DNA from 3 places in the Pseudomonas sp. JDS08PS003 genome. Region 3 is predicted to be linked to each of the others. Evidence: predicted binding sites of a transcription regulator. Region 3 holds the regulator's gene; each other region holds the start of a gene.
The links. Region 3 encodes sigma-54, which starts transcription at its own class of promoters, with help from an activator protein. Its sites were predicted from a motif close to ANTGGCATNNANNTTGCTNT; they were not measured.
Positions count from the first base shown of each region.

Region 1 (7,441 bases), 620 kb from region 3:
TGCGGTGTCTCCCTGCTGCACCCTCATCTGCCGAACTACTTCGCCTCCGGCAAGCCCCCGAGACGCACTGGAAATGCCCATCCCAACATTGCCCCTTACGACAGCTATTGCACGGCTGGCGAACCGATCTTCCTCGCGGTTGGCAATGATCGACAGTTCGCCAGGCTGTGCCAGGAACTGGGGGCCAGCGAGTTGCTGGAAGACCCGCGGTTTGCCGATAACGGCCAGCGCTCGGTCAATCGCCAGGCCTTGAAGCAGGCGCTGGAGCGGCATCTGGCTGCCCACGATGGGGCCTCGCTGGCGCCGCGGCTGATTGGCCTGGGAGTGCCTTGCGGTTCGATTGCCACGGTGGATCAGGTGGTGGCTCATCCCCATACCCGGCATCGCGGCCTGTTGGTGGAGATGGGGGATTATCGGGGTGTGGGTTCACCGGTGAAGCTTTCGCGCACGCCGGCCAGTTATCGCAGTGCGCCGCCGGCCCTGGGCCAGGACACCCGCGCGGTGCTGCAGGGGTTGGGGCTGGATGAGTCAACTATCGCCAAGCTGTTGGCCAGCGGGGTGGTGCGCGGTTGAGGTTTGCGCTCAACGACGATGGGCTCGCAGCAGGCTGAAGGTGATGCTCGGACTCTGTTGCAGCACCCGCGCGCCGTCGAGGATCTGCACCGCCAGGCGATGTTGGCCGCGGTCGATATTCACCAGCGGCAGCTCGGGGCCTCGGCTGGGGCTTCCATAAGGCTGGTCGTCCAGCAGCAGACGCAGGCGATGCTGCGGCTGCAAGTCCGGGGCTAGCGTCACCTGCACATTGAAGCTGCCGTTGTTGGCCCGCAGCGCGCCGTGGTCTGGCACGCCCTGCAACTGCAGTTGTGTGTAAGGCTCTGCGCTGGCGGGCAGCGCCGTTATCCACAGCAGGCAAAAAACAGCGATGCGCATCACGGTGATTCCAGCCCATTACGGGTGTGCGGTTGAAAGGCTCAGCATAGGGCGGCGTGAGGCTGGGCGCGGGCGCGGTTAACCTTTGAACACACATAACTCAGCGGTAGCGCGAATCATTGCCAGCCGCCGCAACGGGTCGCTGCTGGCGGCCTGATTGGCCTGGGCCAGCCATTGCGAGCATTGGTGATCACCGCGATGGGGGCTGAAGTCGGCCAGTTGCTGCAGCAGGCGTTTTTGTAACTGATCGAGTTGTGGGCGGATCTGTCCGGCCAGGTCCTGGCGCGGCGTTTCCGGCGCCCGGCCTTGCAGGTGCCAGCTGGACAGCCTGGCGTACTGCAGCAGTTTGTTGGCTTCGATCTGGGCGGCGAAGAACTGCCCGACCGTTTCCTCACTCAGGTGATAGGTGGCGGCCTGGGCTGTGGCGCCGGCAATCACCTGCTGTTCCCGAGGGCGGTCCTCCACCGCCTTGTGGCTGTCCCATTTGCTCAGGGCCACCTGATCGGCAATTGCCAGGCGTTCGCCGATGCTGCCCAGCAATGGGGCGAGAGCGGCGGGAGCTTCGGTGGCGCAGGCGGCTGTAGTGAGCAGGCTGCAGGTCAGGGCGAGGCACAGATTGAGGCGCGAAGTCATGGGTGGGCTCGGCTGATAAGAGAAGGGCGGCGCCCATGATGCACGCAACCACCCCGGGCAGGGCAAATGCGCGGGCATAAAAAAGGCCTCCCGAAGGAGGCCTCTTGATCACGCGGCTTGCGGATCAGCAGCTGTAGTACAGCTCGTATTCCAGTGGGTGTACGAAGGTACGGACCTTGATCTCTTCTTCGCTTTTCAGGGCGATGTAAGCGTCGATGAAGTCGTCGCTGAAAACGCCGCCTTTGGTCAGGAACGCACGACCTTTGTCCAGCTCTTCCAGGGCTTCCTTCAGGCTGCCGCAAACTTGTGGAATCTCTTTGGCCTCTTCAGGCGGCAGGTCATACAGGTTTTTGTCAGCAGCGTCGCCAGGGTGAATCTTGTTCTGGATACCGTCCAGGCCGGCCATCAGCAGAGCAGCGAAGGCCAGGTACGGGTTGGCAGCCGGGTCCGGGAAACGGGCTTCGATACGGCGGGCTTTAGGGCTCGACACGTAAGGAATACGGATCGAAGCGGAGCGGTTGCGCGCCGAGTAGGCCAGCATGACCGGGGCTTCGAAGCCTGGAACCAGACGCTTGTAGGAGTTGGTTGCCGGGTTGGTGAAGCCGTTCAGAGCCTTACCGTGCTTGATGATGCCGCCGATGAAGTACAGGGCGGTATCGGACAGGCCGGCATAGCCTTCACCAGCGAAGGTGTTCTTGCCGTCTTTCCAGATGGACATGTGCACGTGCATGCCCGAGCCGTTGTCGCCGTACAGTGGCTTAGGCATGAAAGTGGCGGTGCGACCGTAGGCGTCGGCCACGTTGTGCACGACGTATTTCAGGGTCTGGGTTTCGTCGGCTTTCTTCACCAGGGTGTTGAACTTGACGCCGATTTCGTTCTGGCCGGCAGTCGCCACTTCGTGGTGGTGAACTTCAACGGTCAGGCCCATTTCTTCCAGTGCGTTGCACATGGAGGTACGGATTTCGTGGTCGTGGTCGAACGGTGGAACCGGGAAGTAGCCGCCTTTGACGCCTGGACGGTGGCCCTTGTTGCCGCCTTCGATGTCCTGGTCGGACATCCAGGAACCTTGTTCGGAGTAGATCTTGAACATCGAGCCGGAGATGTCGGACTTGAATTTCACTTGGTCGAAGATGAAGAACTCTGGCTCTGGACCGGCGAATACGGTGTCGCCGATGCCGGTGGCTTTCAGGTGCTCTTCGGCGCGCTTGGCGATGGCGCGTGGGTCGCGGTCGTAACCTTGCATGCTCGAAGGTTCGATGATGTCGCAGACCAGAATCAGGGTCGGTTCTTCGGTGAACGGGTCCAGCACGGCGGTTTCGTCGTCCGGCATCAGGATCATGTCGGAGGCTTCGATGCCTTTCCAGCCAGCAATGGAGGAGCCGTCGAACATCTTGCCGGATTCGAAGAAGTCTTCATCCAGCGCATCACGAGCCGGCATGGTCACGTGATGTTGAGTGCCCTTGGTGTCAGTGAAGCGCAGATCAATCCATTTGACGTCATGATCTTTGATGAGTTGAACCGACTTCGACATAGTGTCCTCCGGGGTGGCTTCGGGCTTGGTGTTGGAGTGCCCTTAGAATGTGGGTGATGCCGGCGCGAATACTCTGCCATGGCAACCTGCCTCACAAGGGAGCAAATTGCATGCCAGTGCCCCGAGATGGGTTTTCTGCCCCAAAATCACGCTTTCTGCAGCGGATTTGGCGTAATGCCGGCATTTGGCGCACTGCAATGTAGCGTCTTCTTTGATAAATGACCCGTTTTGGTGCATTGAAAACCTTCTGCACATTAACTGGTTAAACCTTGAGCAATTTCCGCTATAATCCGCGCCCCCCTTTTTCGGCTGGCCCAGCGCGCGCTGTTTTCATGAAACTAATCGTTAAAGTTTTCCCGGAAATCACCATCAAGAGCCGCCCGGTACGGACGCGTTTCATCCGTCAGTTGGCCAAGAACATCCGTGCCGTGCTCCGCGATCTGGACCCGGCCGTGGTGGTCAATGGTGTGTGGGACAACCTCGAACTGGAAACCGCCCTCAGCGAGCCCAAGGCCCTGAAGGACCTGACCGAGCGCCTGAGCTGCATGCCCGGCATCGCACATTTCCTGCAGGTCGACGAGTACCCTCTGGGCGACTTAGACGACATCGTTGCCAAGTGCAAGCAGCACTTCGGCGAGGCCTTGCCCGGGAAGATTTTTTCGGTGCGCTGCAAGCGCGCCGGCAAGCATGAATTCAGCTCCATGGATGTGGAAAAGTACGTTGGCAGCCAACTGCGTCGGCAGTGCGGCGCCGCCGGCATTTCCCTGAAAGAGCCGGAAATCGAAGTGCGGATGGAAATTCGCGACCAACGGTTGTTCGTGATCCACAGCCAGCACAATGGCATCGGCGGCTACCCGCTAGGCGCCCTGGAACAGACCCTGGTGCTGATGTCCGGCGGTTTCGATTCCACCGTGGCGGCCTACCAGATCATGCGCCGCGGCCTGATGGGGCATTTCTGCTTCTTCAATCTGGGCGGACGTGCCCACGAACTGGGCGTGATGGAAGTCGCGCACTATATATGGAAGAAGTACGGCAGCTCCCAGCGGGTGCTGTTCGTCAGCGTGCCGTTCGAGGAAGTGCTCGGGGAAATCCTTGGCAAAGTCGACAACAGTCATATGGGCGTCATTTTGAAGCGTATGATGTTGCGTGCCGCGTCGAGCATCGCCGACCGCCTGCACATCGACGCGCTGGTGACCGGCGAGGCGATTTCCCAGGTGTCCAGCCAGACCCTGCCGAACCTGTCGGTAATCGACTGCGTGACCGAGAAGCTGGTACTGCGTCCGCTGATCGCCAGCCACAAGCAGGACATCATCGACCTGGCCGTCGAAATCGGTACCGCCGACTTCGCCAAGCACATGCCGGAGTACTGCGGGGTCATCTCGGTGAACCCCAAGACCCATGCCAAGCGCCATCGCGTCGAGCATGAAGAGAAAGAATTCGATATGGCGGTGCTCGAGCGTGCGATCGAGCGGGCCAAACTGGTGCCGATCGATCGAGTGATCGACGAGTTGGGCCAGGATTTGCAGATTGAAGAAGTCAGTGAAGCGCTGGCCGGTCAGATCGTCATCGACATCCGTCACCCGGATGCCGAGGAAGATGACCCGCTGCAGCTGCCTGGCGTCGAAGTAAAAGCGCTGCCGTTCTATGCATTGAACGCCCGCTTCAAGGAACTGGACCCTACGCGCCAGTACCTGCTGTATTGCGACAAAGGCGTCATGAGTCGCCTGCATGCTCACCATCTGCTCAGTGAGGGACATGCCAATGTGCGCGTTTATAGACCGAGCTAAGTGCCCGGGGATGTTCGCCTGTGGCTTGCGTCACCGGCCCCCCGACGCCGCCGTCCAGCTGTAACGGCCAGGCCTGAATCTATTGTTAATCGCTGCCAGCATTTGTCAGCACACCGAATCCTCTGATCGAGATACACAAGTGATCGAAAATCTACGCAACATCGCCATCATTGCCCACGTTGACCATGGTAAGACCACCCTGGTAGACAAACTCCTGCGTCAATCCGGCACCCTGGAGCGCAACGAGCTCAACGACGAGCGCGTGATGGACTCCAACGACCAGGAAAAAGAACGCGGCATTACCATCCTGGCGAAAAACACCGCCATCAACTGGAACGGCTACCACATCAACATCGTGGACACCCCGGGCCACGCCGACTTCGGCGGCGAAGTTGAGCGCGTAATGTCCATGGTCGACTCCGTGCTGCTGCTGGTCGACGCTCAAGACGGCCCTATGCCGCAAACCCGTTTCGTGACCAAGAAGGCTTTCGAAGCCGGCCTGCGTCCAATCGTGGTGATCAACAAGGTTGACCGTCCGGGCGCGCGTCCTGACTGGGTTCTGGACCAGATCTTCGACCTGTTCGACAACCTGGGCGCCACTGAAGAACAGCTGGACTTCAAAGTCGTCTACGCCTCGGCCCTGAACGGCATTGCCGGTCTGGACCACACCGAAATGGCTGAAGACATGACCCCGCTGTACCAGTCGATCGTCGACAACGTACCTGCGCCGGCTGTTGACCGTGACGGTCCGTTCCAGATGCAGATCTCCGCACTGGACTACAACAGCTTCCTGGGTGTGATCGGCGTTGGTCGTATCGCTCGTGGTCGGGTCAAGCCGAACACTCCAGTCGTGGCTATCGACGCCACTGGCAAGAAGCGTAACGGTCGTATCCTCAAGCTGATGGGTCACCACGGTCTGCACCGTGTGGACGTTGAAGAAGCGGCTGCAGGCGACATCGTGTGCATCAGCGGTATGGACTCGCTGTTCATCTCCGACACCCTGTGCCACCCGGACACCGTCGAGGCGATGAAGCCTCTGACCGTTGACGAGCCAACCGTTTCCATGACCTTCCAGGTCAACGACTCGCCATTCTGCGGTAAAGAAGGCAAGTTCGTGACGTCCCGTAACATCAAGGAACGTCTGGACAAAGAGCTGCTGTACAACGTTGCTCTGCGCGTTGAAGAAGGCGACTCGGCCGACAAGTTCAAGGTTTCCGGCCGTGGTGAGCTGCACCTCTCGGTACTGATCGAAACCATGCGTCGCGAAGGCTTCGAAATGGCTGTAGGCCGTCCAGAAGTGATCATCCGTCTGGTTGACGGCGTGAAGCACGAACCGTTCGAAAACGTCACCATCGACCTGCCGGAAGAATCCCAGGGCAAGGTGATGGAAGAGATGGGCCTGCGTAAGGGCGACCTGACCAACATGGTGCCGGATGGCAAGGGCCGTGTACGTCTGGAATACAACATCCCTGCTCGCGGTCTGATCGGTTTCCGTAACCAGTTCCTGACCCTGACCAACGGTGCTGGCATCCTGACCTCGATCTTCGATCGTTACGACGTGATGAAGTCCGGCGACATGTCCGGCCGTCAGAACGGCGTTCTGGTTTCGGTTGAAACCGGCAAGGCGCTGACCTACTCCCTGGAAACCCTGCAGGCGCGTGGCAAGCTGTTCGTTGAACACGGTCAGGAAATCTACAACGGTCAGATCGTTGGTCTGAATAGCCGTGACAACGACCTGGGTGTGAACCCAACCAAAGGCAAGAAGCTCGACAACATGCGTGCTTCGGGCAAGGACGAAACCATCGCCCTGGTTCCACCTGTTCGCTTCACCCTGGAACAGGCTCTGGAATTCATCCAGGACGACGAGCTGTGCGAAGTGACGCCTAAGTCCATCCGTCTTCGCAAGAAGATCCTGGACGAAAGCGAGCGTACCCGCGCTGCCAAGAAAGCCAAGAACTGAGTCTTTAGTTCCGGCTGAATGAAAACGCCCCCGGCCTTGCGGTCGGGGGCGTTTTTTTTGTGCCGGTTTTTTGTGCGCGGGGAGGGCTCCCGCTAGCCGATCGGGCTCAGAAGCGTTCCAGGGTCCGACTGCTGGTATTGGTCGGGCGCTCCTGGGGCTTGGGCTTGTAGGCACAGTAGCCCGGACGTGGACCGATCTTCGGGTGGTTGCGGCAGGTGTCCGGGCGCTTGTCATAAATGGTGCACAGGCGGCTTTTACGATCCAGATACAGGCAGTCGTTGTTGCTCATGCGCTGCAGGGTGAAGATTTCCGACTTCTGGTTGTAGCGCTCGACGATGCCTTCTTTCTGCAGGCGCTTGGCGATGTTCTTCGCCGGTTCGCCGCGCTCGAATTCGTCGACGATGCCAATGCGGATCAGGTCCTTGATCTTCACTTCCACCGGCAGGGTGCAGCAGCTGGACATGCAGGAACCGCACATGGGCGCGGTGTATTTGGCCCAGGTATCGAGACGGTCGATTTCCGCGGCGGCGATCAGGTTGGACTTCATCAAGGTGGTGGTTCCGGCATGTTCCAGGGCGCGCGATCATACCGGGACTGGTG
Region 1 is NZ_CP120724.1:526,154-533,594, forward strand. It holds gene P7C00_RS02415 (CaiB/BaiF CoA transferase family protein) at 1-573, shown strand, start outside; gene P7C00_RS02420 (hypothetical protein) at 583-930, opposite strand; gene P7C00_RS02425 (chorismate mutase) at 1,009-1,563, opposite strand; gene glnA (glutamate--ammonia ligase) at 1,688-3,094, opposite strand; gene thiI (tRNA uracil 4-sulfurtransferase ThiI) at 3,427-4,881, shown strand; gene typA (translational GTPase TypA) at 5,021-6,841, shown strand; gene P7C00_RS02445 (YkgJ family cysteine cluster protein) at 6,948-7,391, opposite strand.
Region 1: glnA (glutamate--ammonia ligase) is a predicted target of sigma-54. The motif match lies at 3,193-3,212, and genes of this name have one in related genera.

Region 2 (7,441 bases), 850 kb from region 3:
TTTTCATGTTCTTGTCCAATTCGACCTCCAAGCAGTCTTAAACGCATCCAGCACCTGAACGCGCCATTCAATCAATTCGGCATAACACACAACGACTGCATGGAGCACATACCGCAAGACCGGTGCAGCGCTTGCTTCACCGGTCCTGATCGCAGTGTCCCCACACTGCCTGTCAGCGCGCTCGCCACTCCCCCAAACGCCCCCGCAAGCGGGCTGCGCACTGGCTGTGTAACTGGCTGACCCGCGACTCGCTGACCCCCAGGACCTCACCGATTTCCTTGAGGTTCAGCTCTTCGTCGTAGTACAGCGCCAACACCAGTCGCTCGCGCTCCGGCAAATTGGCAATCGCATCCGCCAACGCAGCCTGGAAGCGTTCATCCTCCAGGTCCCGTGACGGCTCGAGATGAGCACTGGCGCCATCCTCATGCAGCCCTTCATGTTCGCCGTCCTGCAACAGGTCGTCGAAACTGAACAGGCGGCTGCCCAAGGTGTCGTTCAAAATCCCGTAATAATCGTCGAGACTCAATTGAAGTTCGGCCGCAACCTCGTGATCTTTAGCGTCACGACCGGTTTTAGCTTCAATTGCGCGAATGGCATCACTGACCATGCGCGTATTACGGTGCACCGAACGCGGTGCCCAATCGCCTTTGCGAACCTCGTCGAGCATCGCCCCACGGATACGGATACCCGCGTAGGTTTCGAAACTCGCTCCCTTGCTCGCGTCGTATTTGGTCGACACTTCGAGCAAACCGATCATCCCGGCCTGAATCAGGTCTTCCACCTGAACACTGGCCGGCAACCGCGCCAGCAGGTGATAGGCAATACGCTTGACCAGGGGCGCGTAGCGCTCGATCAGTTCGTATTGGCTGTCACGTGCCGACTTCTTGTAGAGGTTGTAGCCGCTGGCAGTCATAGCACCGGTCCCGCTGTTTGATGCACTAGCCGCTCGACAAAAAACTCCAGATGCCCGCGTGGGTTCGCTGGCAACGGCCAGGTATCGACTTTTTGCGCGATGGCCTTGAACGCCAATGCACACTTCGAACGAGGAAAGGCTTCATAGACCGCACGCTGCTTTTGCACGGCCTTGCGTACGCTTTCGTCGTAGGGAACTGCGCCGACGTATTGTAAGGCCACGTCCAGGAAGCGATCCGTGACCTTGGTCAATTTTGCAAACAGGTTGCGCCCTTCCTGAGGGCTCTGGGCCATGTTGGCCAAGACCCGGAAACGGTTCATGCCATAGTCGCGGTTGAGCAGTTTGATCAGCGCGTAGGCGTCGGTGATGGAGGTCGGTTCGTCACAGACCACCAGCAACACTTCCTGGGCCGCGCGGACGAAACTGACTACCGAGTCACCAATACCTGCAGCGGTGTCGATCACCAGTACATCGAGATTGTCGCCGATGTCGCTGAAGGCCTGGATCAGACCGGCGTGCTGGGCGGGGCTCAGGTGCACCATGCTTTGGGTACCCGAAGCGGCCGGAACGATGCGAATGCCGCCAGGCCCCTGGAGCAGCACGTCGCGCAGCTCACAGCGCCCTTCGATGACATCCGCCAGGGTGCGCTTGGGGGTCAGACCCAACAGGACATCGACGTTGGCCAGTCCCAGATCGGCGTCCAGCAGCAAGACTCGCCGGCCGAGCTCAGCCAGAGCCAGGGACAAGTTCACTGACACATTAGTCTTGCCGACGCCACCTTTGCCGCCGGTCACCGCAATCACCTGTACGGGATGCATGCTGCCCATGTTCTTTCTTTACCTTGTCTTACTTAGACGGGGCCACATAACTGGCTGCGCGTTCACCATTGGAACAATGCATGGCAGACCATCGATGTAGATACACTGCAATCTATTCATGTCTACCTCAGCCGACCCGCTTGGTCGGGCTGTGATAGAGGTCAGCGAACATGTCGGCCATGGCTTCTTCGCTGGGTTCTTCCTGCATCTGCACGCTGACAGCGCGACTCACCAACTGGTGCCGGCGAGGCAGGTGCAAATCGTCGGGAATCCGTGGACCATCGGTGAGATAGGCCACCGGCAATTCGTGACTGATGGCCAGGCTCAAGACCTCGCCAAGACTGGCTGTTTCATCCAGTTTAGTCAGGATGCAACCGGCCAGACCGCAGCGCTTGTAGCTGTGGTAGGCAGCGGTCAGCACCTGCTTCTGGCTGGTGGTGGCCAGTACCAGGTAATTCTTCGCCCGAATCCCACGACCGGCCAGGCTTTCCAGTTGCATGCGCAACGCCGGGTCGCTGGCTTGCAGGCCGGCGGTGTCGATCAATACCACGCGCTTGCGCAGCAGCGGGTCCAGGGCCTGAGCCAGGGACTGGCCTGGATCGACATGGGTCACCGACACATTGAGGATACGCCCCAGGGTCTTGAGCTGCTCCTGGGCGCCAATACGGAAGCTGTCCATGCTCACCAGAGCGATGTTCTGCGCGCCGTACTTGAGGACATAGCGCGCTGCCAGTTTGGCCAGGGTGGTGGTCTTGCCCATGCCGGCAGGGCCGACCATGGCGATCACGCCACCCTCTTCAAGCGGCTCGACTTCCGGGGTCTGGATCATCCGCGCCAGGTGTGCCAGCAACATGCGCCAGGCCTGGCGAGGCTCGTCGATTTCGCTGATCAGTGCCAGCAGGTCGCGAGACAGCGGGCCGGAGAGGCCGATGCGCTGCAGGCGACGCCAGAGGTTGGCCTGCTCGGGGCGACTGCCCTGCAACTGGCTCCAGGCAAGAGAGCCCAGTTGCACTTCCAGCAGCTCGCGCAGACCGTTGAGTTCGAAACGCATGGAGTCCAGAGCCCGATTATCGGGCGCCGGAGCAGCAGGAGCCGGCGCCGGGCGCGGACGCTCGGTCAGGGTCGGCTCGATCAGCGGCTCGGCGGCAGTCAATGGCAGACCGGCGAACAACTGGCGATTGGTGATCGAGGCGCTGTCGCCCTCGCCCCGCAGGCTCAGCTCGGCCTGGGCGGTGACGATCCGCGACTGGGTCTTGCGCAACTCGTCCTCGAGTTCCATGTTCGGAACCCGTGGCGACAACGCCGACAACTTGTAATCCAGCGCAGCCGTCAGCTCGACCCCCCCGGCAATCCGCCGGTTGCCGATAATGGCAGCTTCAGCGCCCAATTCATCACGAACCAGTTTCATGGCCTGACGCATATCGGCGGCGAAAAAACGCTTAACTTGCATAACCCACTACCTCAGCCGTTGGGCCCTACTGTCGCAACGATGGTCACTTGCTTGTTGTCGGGAATTTCCTGGTACGCCAACACATGCAACCCGGGAACGGCGAGACGCCCGAACCGCGAGAGCATGGCGCGGACCGGACCCGCTACCAACAGAATCACCGGTTGACCTTGCATCTCTTGACGCTGCGCCGCATCGATCAGCGAACGTTGCAGCTTTTCAGCCATGCTTGGCTCCAGCAGAACGCCTTCTTCCTGGCCTTGTCCTGCCTTCTGCAAACTGCTGAGCAAAATTTGTTCCAACCTTGGCTCCAAGGTGATCACTGGCAGCTCAGACTCAGTACCTACAATGCTTTGGACGATGGCGCGAGACAATCCGACCCGAACCGCGGCAACCAAAGCGGCAGTATCTTGACTCTTGGCGGCATTGTTGGCGATAGCCTCGGCAATGCTGCGGATATCCCGTACCGGCACCTGTTCGGCCAGCAGCGCCTGCAAAACCTTGAGCAACTGCGACAACGACAGCACACCCGGCACCAACTCCTCCGCCAGCTTCGGCGAACTCTTGGCCAGCAACTGCATCAGCTGCTGCACTTCCTCGTGACCGATCAGCTCGCTGGAGTGCTTGTACAGAATCTGGTTCAAGTGGGTGGCGACCACGGTACTGGCATCCACCACGGTGTAGCCGAGGGACTGCGCCTGAGGCCGCTGGCTGATTTCGATCCACACCGCCTCCAGGCCGAAGGCCGGGTCACGGGCAGAGATACCGTTGAGGGTGCCGTAGACCTGCCCGGGGTTGATCGCCAATTCGCGATCCGGATAGATCTCGGCCTCCGCCAGGATCACCCCCATCAGAGTCAGGCGATAGGCACTGGGGGCCAGGTCCAGGTTGTCACGGATATGCACAGTGGGCATGAGGAAGCCCAGGTCCTGGGAGAGCTTCTTGCGCACCCCCTTGATCCGCGCCAGCAGCTGTCCGCCCTGGTTGCGATCCACCAGGGGAATCAGGCGGTAGCCAACTTCCAGACCGATCATGTCGATCGGGGTCACATCGTCCCAACCCAGCTCCTTGGTTTCCATGGCCCGAGCCGGAGAAGGCAGCAGGTCCTGCTGACGCTGGACCTCTTCCAGAGCCTGGACCTTGACCAGATTCTGCTTTCTCCAGACCAGATAAGCCGCACCGCCAGCCACCGCTGCCAGGCTGAGGAAGGAGAAGTGCGGCATGCCCGGCACCAACCCCATCACCGCCATCAGGCCCGCGGCCACCGCCAGCGCCTTGGGCGAGGCGAACATCTGCCGGTTGATCTGCTTGCCCATTTCTTCGGAACCCGAAGCACGCGTCACCATGATGGCGGCCGCAGTGGACAGCAGCAGCGATGGCAGTTGCGCCACCAAACCGTCACCGATGGTCAGCAAGGCATAGACCTTGCCGGCGTCGGCAAAGGTCATGTTGTGCTGGAAGATACCGACCGCCATACCGCCGATCAGGTTGATGAAGAGGATCAGCAGGCCGGCGATGGCGTCGCCGCGAACGAACTTGCTGGCACCGTCCATGGAGCCGTAGAACTCGGCTTCCTGGGCCACCTCCAGACGACGCAGCTTGGCCTGATTCTGATCGATCAGGCCGGCGTTGAGGTCGGCGTCGATGGCCATCTGTTTGCCGGGCATGGCATCCAGGGTGAAGCGCGCGCTCACCTCGGAGATGCGTCCGGCACCCTTGGTCACCACCACGAAGTTGATGATCATGAGGATCGCAAAGACCACGATACCCACGACATAGTTACCGCCGATCACCACCTCACCGAAGGCCTGGATCACCTTACCGGCCGCGGCATGGCCTTCCTGGCCGTGGAGCATCACCACTCGGGTCGAGGCCACGTTGAGTGCCAACCGCAGCAAGGTGGCCACCAGCAGAATGGTCGGGAACACCGCGAAATCCAGCGGTCGCAGGGCGTACACGCAGACCAGCAGGACCACAATCGACAGGGCGATGTTGAAGGTGAAGAACACATCCAGCAGGAACGCCGGCACTGGCAGCATCATCATGGCCAGCATGACCAACAGCAGCACAGGTACACCCAGGTTGCCTCGACCGAGGTCGACCAGGTTACTGCGAGCCGTGTTGATTAACTGAGAGCGATCCACCGATTTACCCCGTTCCGTAAAGCAAACTTTTGACGCCTGAAGCGGCTCGGGGCTGCTACTGCAAGAAGCCTTCCAACTTTGCCGCAGCGGCGCAATCGCGCCCTGAACCAGGAGGAACCGGCGTGCCGGCGAACAGGATCGCGGGGCCGCCCTCGTCGGCAAACGAAGCGTCGCAGGGCCGGCTGCAAGGAACAGAGTTACAAGGCGAGATAATGGCAATTAGCCATTTTTCTGACATAAGCAAGGCGCATTCGCTGGCAAGCCAGCGCCTGCATGCCTGGAACTAGACAGGATCGATGGGGCCGCCCGAGGACTGCTTGCCGCCAGTGTCGCGCTGCAGATCCGTAGGAATCGGCAAGTCCTTGAGCGGGTCCGGGCGCTTGCCCTTGCCTGCACGGTGCTGGCGAATCTGGTAGACATAGGCCAGGACCTGGGCCACCGCCAAGTAAAGCCCCGCCGGGATCTCTTCCTCAAGCTCAGTGGAGTAATAGATGGAACGCGCCAGGGCCGGGGACTCCAACAACATCACTTCATGGGCCACGGCAATCTCGCGGATTTTCAGGGCCAAGAAATCACTGCCCTTGGCCAGCAACACCGGCGCCCCACCCTTCTCGGCGTCGTACTTGAGAGCCACGGCGTAGTGGGTCGGGTTGGTGATGACCACGTCGGCCTCGGGGATCGCTGCCATCATCCGCCGCTGGGACATCTCGCGCTGGGTCTGGCGAATCCGCTGCTTGACCTCAGGCCGACCTTCCTGGTCCTTGTGCTCGTCACGCACCTCCTGCTTGGTCATCAACAGCTTCTTATGGGCCTGGTACAGCTGCACCGGCACATCCACCGCGGCGATCAAAATCAACCCGCAAGCCATCCACAAAGTGCTCCAACCCACCACCTGGACACTGTGGATGATCGCCAGCTCAAGCGGTTCGTGGGCGATCCGCAGCAGGTCGTCAATGTCCGACGACAACACCGAAAGCGCCACGAACAGCACCAGGCCGAACTTGGCCAGAGCCTTGAGCAACTCGATCAACGCAGTGAACGAAAACATCCGCTTGAGGCCGTTGGCCGGATTCATCCGACTGAACTTGGGCGCCAGGCTCTTGCCCGCAAACAGCCACCCCCCCAGGGATATCGGCCCGATGACGGCCGCCAGCAGCAAGGTCAACAGCACCGGCTGCACCGCCAGGATGGCGATCTTGCCCGAGTGCAGCAGGTACAGTCCCATGGCGCCCGGGCTGAGCAGCACTTCCCGGGGCAAAGAGAAGTTCAGGCGCATGATTTCCAGCAGATCCTGAGCCAGACCGCCCCCATAAACCAGCAGACCGCCCGCCCCCGCCAGCATGATGGCCAGGGTATTGAGCTCCTTGGAACGGGCGATTTCACCCTTCTCCCGGGAGTCCTTCTTGCGCTTCTCCGTGGGGTCTTCTGTCTTGTCCTGACCGCTCTCGCTTTCTGCCATGGCTCAGCGCGCCTTTGCCAGTTCGCGTAAGAACTGCAAGGCCTCGGAGGCCAGCGGTTGATACTGGTTGAGAATGTCGGCCAGGCTGATCCAGACAATGCCCATGCCGAGCACCAGGGTCAGGGGAAAGCCGATGGAGAAGATGTTCAACTGCGGGGCGGCTCGGGTCATCACGCCAAAGGCGATGTTGACCACCAGCAAGGCGGTGATCGCCGGCAGCACCAGGAGCAACGCCGCCCCCAGGACCCAACCCAGCTTGCCCGCCAACTCCCAGTAGTGGTTGACCATCAGGCCGCCGCCCACCGGCAGGGTGGTGAAGCTTTCGGTAAGGACCTCAAAAACCACCAGATGGCCATTCATGGCCAGGAACAGCAGGGTCACCAGCATGGTGAAAAACTGCCCGATCACCGCCACCGAGACACCGTTGGTGGGGTCGACCATGGAAGCGAAGCCCATGCCCATCTGGATCGCCACGATCTGCCCGGCGACCACAAAGGACTGGAAGAACAACTGCAGGGAAAACCCCAGCACCGCACCGATCAGAATCTGCTCGGCAATCAGCAGCAGGCCACTGAGATCCAGGGCATGCACTTCAGGCATGGGTGGCAGGCCCGGGACTATGACCACGGTAATCGCCAGGGCGAAATACAGGCGCACGCG
Region 2 is NZ_CP120724.1:2,000,598-2,008,038, reverse strand. It holds gene P7C00_RS09125 (chemotaxis response regulator CheY) at 1-7, opposite strand, end outside; gene fliA (RNA polymerase sigma factor FliA) at 173-913, opposite strand; gene fleN (flagellar synthesis regulator FleN) at 910-1,740, opposite strand; gene flhF (flagellar biosynthesis protein FlhF) at 1,859-3,181, opposite strand; gene flhA (flagellar biosynthesis protein FlhA) at 3,193-5,322, opposite strand; gene flhB (flagellar biosynthesis protein FlhB) at 5,606-6,781, opposite strand; gene fliR (flagellar biosynthetic protein FliR) at 6,785-7,441, opposite strand, start outside.
Region 2: flhA (flagellar biosynthesis protein FlhA) is a predicted target of sigma-54. The motif match lies at 5,524-5,543, and genes of this name have one in related genera.

Region 3 (7,441 bases):
CCAGGGCAATGGCACGAGCCAGAGCAACACGGCGCTTCATGCCGCCGGACAGCTCGTCAGGCATCAGGTCCACTGCGCCGCGCAGGCCAACGGCCTGCAGCTTGAGCAGGACAATGTCACGGATCATTTCGTCCGGCAGTTGGGTATGCACACGTAGCGGAAAGGCTACGTTCTCGAACACGTCCAGGTCGGTGAACAGCGCGCCGCTCTGGAACAGAACGCCCATTTGCTTGCGCGCATCGAACAGATCACTGCGCGAGAGGGTCGGCAGATTCTGGCCGTTGACCCACACTTCGCCGCTGCTGGGCCGCAACTGCATGCCCATCAAGCGCAACAGGGTGGTTTTTCCGCAGCCTGAAGGCCCCATGATGCCGGTGACCTTGCCCCGCGGAATACGGATATCCACGTTATTGAAAATGCTGCGCGTACCGCGCTTGAAGGACAATCCCTTCAGCTCGACCGCGTAGGCGTTATCGGCACTCATCTAAACTCCTTGCGATGCAGCCTATCACTCGGACGCTTGGCTCCCTGCCGGGAGTACGTGCCCCTGGGCAGGCCGAACTGGCGGCGAACTATATCACTGCTGATACGGAGCCCCCAAGGCCGAAGCCGTGAACGTTCAGGTCCAAGACAGGCATAATCGGATGAATCCCAATACCAGCCGGATAAAGGCTGACGAACTTGCGTGAGGGATTTGTTCATTACCGCTATAATCGCCGCCTTTTCATCGGGCTATACGATTTCAGACATGAGCCAATCCAGCGACCTGATTCAGTCAGCACAACGCACCATCCGCCTCGAACTTCAGGCAGTAGAAGGCTTGCTGCCCCATATCGACGCAGATTTCGTACGCGCTTGCGAGATGATTCTGGCCAGCAAAGGCCGAGTGGTAGTGGTCGGCATGGGCAAATCCGGGCACATCGGCAACAAGATCGCCGCCACCCTGGCCAGCACCGGCACCACGGCTTTCTTTGTCCACCCGGCCGAAGCCAGTCATGGCGACATGGGCATGATCACTCGCGACGACGTGATCCTGGCCCTCTCCAACTCCGGTTCCACCAACGAAATCGTCACCCTGCTGCCCTTGATCAAGCGTCTGGGCATCCAGTTGATCAGCCTTACCGGCAACCCTGAGTCGCCGCTGGCCAAGGCCGCGGACGTCAACCTCAATGTGCATGTCGAGCATGAGGCCTGCCCGCTGAACCTGGCCCCTACCTCCTCTACCACAGCTGCCTTGGTGATGGGCGATGCCCTGGCCGTGGCCCTGCTGGAAGCCCGCGGCTTCACCGCCGAAGACTTCGCCTTCTCCCATCCGGGAGGTGCCCTGGGCCGCCGCCTGCTGCTCAAGGTAGAGAATGTGATGCACGAAGGCACTGAGCTGCCGCAGGTGCAACGGGGCACCCTACTCAAGGACGCGCTCATGGAGATGACCCGCAAGGGCCTGGGCATGACCGTGATCCTGGAGGCCGATGGCCGCCTGGCCGGGATCTTCACCGACGGCGACCTGCGCCGCACCCTGGATCGTGCCATCGATATCCATCACGCCACCATCGACTCGGTCATGACCCCTCACGGCAAGACTGCACGTGCCGATATGCTGGCAGCCGAAGCACTGAAGATCATGGAAGACCATAAAATCAGCGCCCTGGTGGTGGTGAACAAGGAAGACCGTCCGATCGGCGCCTTGAACATGCACGATCTGCTGCGCGCGGGAGTGATGTAATGAGTACCGACCTGCTGCAACGCGGTAAAAACATCAAGCTGGCGGTTTTCGACGTCGACGGCGTACTGACCGACGGTCGCCTGTACTTCCTTGAAGACGGCAGCGAGTTCAAGACCTTCAATACCCTCGACGGCCAGGGCATCAAGATGCTCATGGCCGCCGGAGTGCAGACAGCGATCATCAGCGGGCGCAAGACTCCAGTAGTGGAACGCCGGGCCAAGAACCTGGGGATCCCCCACCTGTACCAGGGTCGTGAAGACAAGCTGGTGGTGCTGGACGAACTTCTTGCCCAACTGGGCCTAAGCTATGAACAGGTCGCCTATCTGGGCGACGACCTGCCCGACCTGCCGGTGATCCGCCGTGTCGGTCTGGGCATGGCGGTGGCCAACGCAGCCGGCTTTGTCCGCGAGCACGCCCACGGCACCACCGTAGCCCGCGGCGGCGAAGGCGCTGCCCGGGAGTTCTGCGAGCTGATCCTGCAAGCCCAGGACCGCCTTGAAGCAGCCAACGCCGCTTACCTATAGAGCCCACCCATGCTGAGTAAAAAGATTCGCAACATCCTGATATTCGGGATCATCGCCCTGCTGTTCGCGGCGGTCGGTTACTGGAACATCAGCCCAGAGCGCTTCCTCGACAAGCCGGTAGTGCAGGTCGACGAGAACGCCATCGACTATTACGTGATCAACGCCCGCAGCGTGCAGTACCTGCCTGACGGCAAGCTGCAGTACGAAATGACCTCGGACAAAGTGGAGCACGTCAAGGCCAGCGAAGTGACGCTGCTGACCAAACCGGACCTGCAGATGTACCGCGGCACCACTTTCCCCTGGCACGTCCAGAGCGAGCGAGGCGAAGTCAATCCGGACGGCACCGAGGTCGAACTGATCGATTCGGTACGGGTTTCCCGCACCGATGAGCACAACCGCAACCTGCTGATCACCACCAGCCGCATGACAGTATTCCCGCAGAAGCAATATGCGCAGACCGAGCAAGCCGTTAGAATCGACGGCGCCGGCGGCGTGACTACGGCCAAGGGAATGAAAGCGTATTTGAAAGACGGCAGGATGAACCTGCTATCGAACGTAAGAGGACAGTATGAGGCTCGTTAAAACCCTCCCTATTTTGCTCAGTCTGGGCGCAGCACTGGGAAGCGTGAGCGCCTGGGCTCTGCCGAACGATAGCCAACAGCCGATCCGCATCCAGGCCGACGACGCCCAGTTGGACGACAAGAACGGCGTGGCCACCTACAAGGGCGATGTGATCATCACCCAGGGTTCGATGAAGATCACCGGCAACACCGTGACCATCACCCGAGCCAAGAGCGGCGAAATCGACGTAGTGACGTCGGTGGGCAACCTCGCCTACTTCGAGCAGTTGCAGAAGCAGACCGACCCGAAACCGGTTCAGGCCTACGCTGTGACCATCCAGTACCACGCTCAGCAGAATCGCATCGTGCTGATCGACAAGGCCAAGGTCATCAACGACGGCAACACCACCGAAGGCGAGAAGATCGTCTACGACACCGTCAAGCAAGTGGCTAACGCCGGTCGCGCCAATGGCAGCTCGGTCACCGCACCACGTCCGCGGATCGACATGGTCATCCAGCCGAAAAAGAAAACCGACGAGCAAAAGGCCCAGTAATGGCAACTCTGAAAGCTCAGCACCTGGCCAAGAGCTACAAGAGCCGCCAGGTCGTGCGTGATGTCAGCCTGTCCATCGACAGCGGCCAGATCGTCGGCCTGCTCGGCCCCAACGGCGCCGGCAAGACCACCTGCTTCTACATGATCGTCGGCCTGGTCCAGGCCGATCAGGGCCGCGTCCTGATCGACGACCTGGATGTCAGCCACCAACCGATGCACGGTCGCGCTCGCGCCGGCATCGGCTACCTGCCCCAGGAAGCTTCGATCTTCCGCAAGCTGTCGGTGGCCGACAACATCATGGCCATCCTCGAGACCCGCAAGGAACTCGACAAGGCCGGCCGTCGCCAGGAACTGGAAAGCCTGCTGCAGGAATTCCACATCAATCACATCCGCGACAACCTCGGCATGAGCCTGTCCGGTGGTGAACGCCGCCGCGTGGAAATCGCCCGCGCCCTGGCCACTGCCCCCAAGTTCATCCTGCTGGACGAACCCTTTGCCGGCGTGGACCCGATCTCGGTCGGCGATATCAAGCAGATCATCCACCACCTGAAGGCCAAGGGCATTGGGGTGCTGATCACCGACCACAACGTCCGCGAAACCCTGGACATCTGTGAAACCGCCTACATCGTCAATGACGGGCAACTGATCGCCGAAGGCGACTCCGAGACCATCCTGGCCAACGAACTGGTCAAGGAAGTCTACCTGGGCCATGAGTTCCGCCTGTAAAGGCTGAGGTGTCGGGCTAGATGCCAGAGCGCCAGGAACAATAAATCCCTACAAATTTTATTGTTACAGCGCTCTAGGCAAACACTTCAGTTTCAGGCATATAATTTGCTTATGTTTGGCGCTCCGGCGCCCTGTAGTGGATGGCGCATGTGCGCCGGCAAATAAGGTGTTAAGCCCCTGCCATGAAACCATCGCTAGTCCTGAGAATGGGCCAGCAGCTGACGATGACACCGCAGCTGCAACAGGCCATCCGCCTGCTCCAATTGTCGACCCTGGACCTGCAACAGGAAATCCAGGAAGCCCTGGAGTCCAACCCGATGCTCGAACGCCAGGAAGATGGCGAAGACTTCGACAACAGCGACCCCTTGGCCGACAACACAGAGTCCAAACCCAACACCGAGATCCAGGAACCCTCCTACCAGGAAACCGCCCCCACGGTGGATAACCTCGAGGAAGGCGAATGGAACGAACGCATCCCCAACGAACTGCCGGTGGACACCGCCTGGGAAGACGTCTACCAGACCAGCGCCAGCAGCCTGCCCAGCAGCGATGACGATGAGTGGGACTTCACCACTCGCACATCGGCCGGCGAGAGCCTGCAAAGCCACCTGCTCTGGCAATTGAACCTGGCGCCGATGTCGGATACCGACCGCCTGATCGCCGTGACCCTGATCGATTGCATCAACAATCAGGGCTACCTGGACGAGACCCTTGAAGAAATTCTCGAGGCCTTCGATCCGGAATTGGACATCGAACTGGACGAGATCGAAGCCGTCCTGCACCGCATCCAGCAATTCGAGCCGGCCGGCATCGGCGCCCGCAACCTGGGCGAATGCCTCCTGCTGCAACTGCGCCAACTGCCAGCAAAAACTCCCTGGCTGAGCGAAGCCCAGCGCCTGGTCAGTGACTACATCGACCTCCTGGGCAGTCGCGACTACAGCCAGCTGATGCGCCGCATGAAGCTCAAGGAAGACGAACTGCGTCAGGTCATCGAACTGGTGCAGAGCCTCAACCCGCGCCCGGGCTCACAGATCGAATCCAGCGAAGCCGAATACGTGGTCCCGGACGTCATCGTGCGCAAGGACAACGAGCGCTGGCTGGTGGAATTGAATCAGGAGTCCGTGCCACGCCTGCGGGTCAACGCACAGTACGCCGGCTTTGTTCGCCGCGCCGACACCAGTGCCGACAACACCTTCATGCGCAATCAGTTGCAGGAAGCTCGCTGGTTCATCAAGAGCCTGCAGAGCCGCAACGAAACCCTGATGAAAGTCGCCACTCAGATCGTCGAGCACCAACGGGGCTTCCTGGAGTACGGCGATGAAGCCATGAAACCTCTGGTTCTGCACGACATCGCCGAAGCTGTGGGCATGCACGAATCGACCATTTCCCGTGTGACCACGCAAAAATTCATGCATACCCCCCGGGGCATATATGAACTGAAATACTTTTTCTCCAGCCACGTCAGCACCTCCGAAGGCGGCGAATGCTCGTCCACGGCGATCCGCGCGATCATCAAAAAACTGGTGGCTGCGGAAAATCAGAAAAAGCCGTTGAGTGACAGCAAGATCGCTGGTTTACTGGAGGCACAAGGCATTCAGGTAGCCCGTCGTACCGTCGCCAAGTACCGCGAATCCCTTGGGATCGCGCCTTCCAGCGAACGGAAGCGGTTGATGTAGCCGCCGGGCTGGCCACAGCGTTTCAGAGTGTGTTTGAAACAGGTCGAAAGTCGGTTTCAAACGCGGTCTAGGTGGCAGGCAACCCAGCCTGCCGCGTTATGCACTGGCAACGAAGGAGAAGCTGTATGCAAGTCAACATCAGTGGACACCAACTCGAAGTGACTGAACCTCTGCGCGCTTACATCGGCGAGAAACTCGACCGGCTGGAGCGGCACTTCGACAAGATTACCAATGTGCAGGTCACCATGGCTGTCGAGAAGCTGAAGCAGAAAATCGAAGCCACCCTGCACATCCACGGTGGGGAGGTCGTCGCCAATGCAGAACATGACGATATGTATGCCGCAATTGACCTGCTCACGGACAAGCTTGACCGCCAACTGAAAAAGCATAAGGAAAAGCAACTCCACCTTCTCCAAGGCACGGGTCGCTAACACTCCCCTCCCATGATCCGACTTGAAAGCATCCTGACCCCCGGCCGTTCCTTGGTGAACGTGCCGGGCGGCAGTAAAAAACGCGCCCTCGAACAAATTGCCAACCTGATCAGCCGCGAAGTGCCTGATCTGGAGATGCAGGATGTCTTCGAGAGCCTGATCGCCCGTGAAAAACTCGGTTCCACCGGTTTTGGCAACGGCATCGCCATTCCCCACTGCCGCCTCAAAGGCTGCGAGTCGCCTATCAGTGCGCTGATGCACCTGGACGCTCCAATCGACTTCGACGCCATCGACGGTGCCCCTGTGGATCTGCTGTTCGTCCTCCTGGTTCCGGAAGCCGCTACCGACGCACACCTGGAACTGCTCCGGCAGATCGCCAGCATGCTCGATCGCAAGGAAGTCCGTGACCGACTGCGCAGTGCCACCAGCAATGAAGCCTTGTATCAGGTTGTCCTGGACGAGCAAAACGGTCAGTAATCATGCGCTTGATCATTGTCAGCGGCCGCTCCGGCTCAGGTAAAAGCACCGCCCTCGATGTTCTTGAGGACCACGGCTACTACTGCATCGACAACCTTCCCGCCGGCTTGCTGCCCGAGCTGGCCGAGCGCGCGTTGATTCACACGGAACTGGCACAACCTCTGGTGGCGGTTTCCATCGACGCCCGAAACCTGCCCAGCCATCTGTCGCGCTTCCCCGAGTTGCTGGAAGAAGTACGCAGCCGGCATATCCAGTGCGACGTGCTCTATCTGGACGCCGACGAGGAAACCCTGCTCAAGCGCTTCTCGGAAACCCGGCGGCGTCACCCGCTGAGCAGTGCCAATCGCTCGCTGGCCGAAGCCATCCACGATGAAACCCAGCTGCTGGGCCCCATCGTCGATCTGGCCGACCTCAAGGTCAACACCACCAATCTGAACCTCTACCAACTGCGGGACACCATCAAGCTGCGCCTGCTGAACCAACCCGAACCCGGGACTGCGTTCCTGGTGGAGTCTTTCGGTTTCAAGCGCGGCATGCCGGTGGACGCCGATCTGGTATTCGACGTGCGCTGCCTGCCCAATCCGTATTGGAAGCCCGAACTACGCGCCCAATCCGGGCTGGACGCACCTGTGGCCGAATACCTGGCCGCACAGCCCGATGTCGAGGAAATGTTCCAGGACATCTCCAGCTATCTGCTCAAGTGGCTGCCACGTTTCGCTGCCAGCAATCGCGCTTATGTAACCATTGCCATTGGTTGCACCGGCGGGCACC
Region 3 is NZ_CP120724.1:1,146,621-1,154,061, reverse strand. It holds gene P7C00_RS05175 (ATP-binding cassette domain-containing protein) at 1-484, opposite strand, end outside; gene P7C00_RS05170 (KpsF/GutQ family sugar-phosphate isomerase) at 749-1,723, shown strand; gene P7C00_RS05165 (HAD family hydrolase) at 1,723-2,247, shown strand; gene lptC (LPS export ABC transporter periplasmic protein LptC) at 2,257-2,829, shown strand; gene lptA (lipopolysaccharide transport periplasmic protein LptA) at 2,816-3,361, shown strand; gene lptB (LPS export ABC transporter ATP-binding protein) at 3,361-4,086, shown strand; gene P7C00_RS05145 (RNA polymerase factor sigma-54) at 4,269-5,762, shown strand; gene hpf (ribosome hibernation-promoting factor, HPF/YfiA family) at 5,888-6,193, shown strand; gene ptsN (PTS IIA-like nitrogen regulatory protein PtsN) at 6,206-6,670, shown strand; gene rapZ (RNase adapter RapZ) at 6,673-7,441, shown strand, end outside.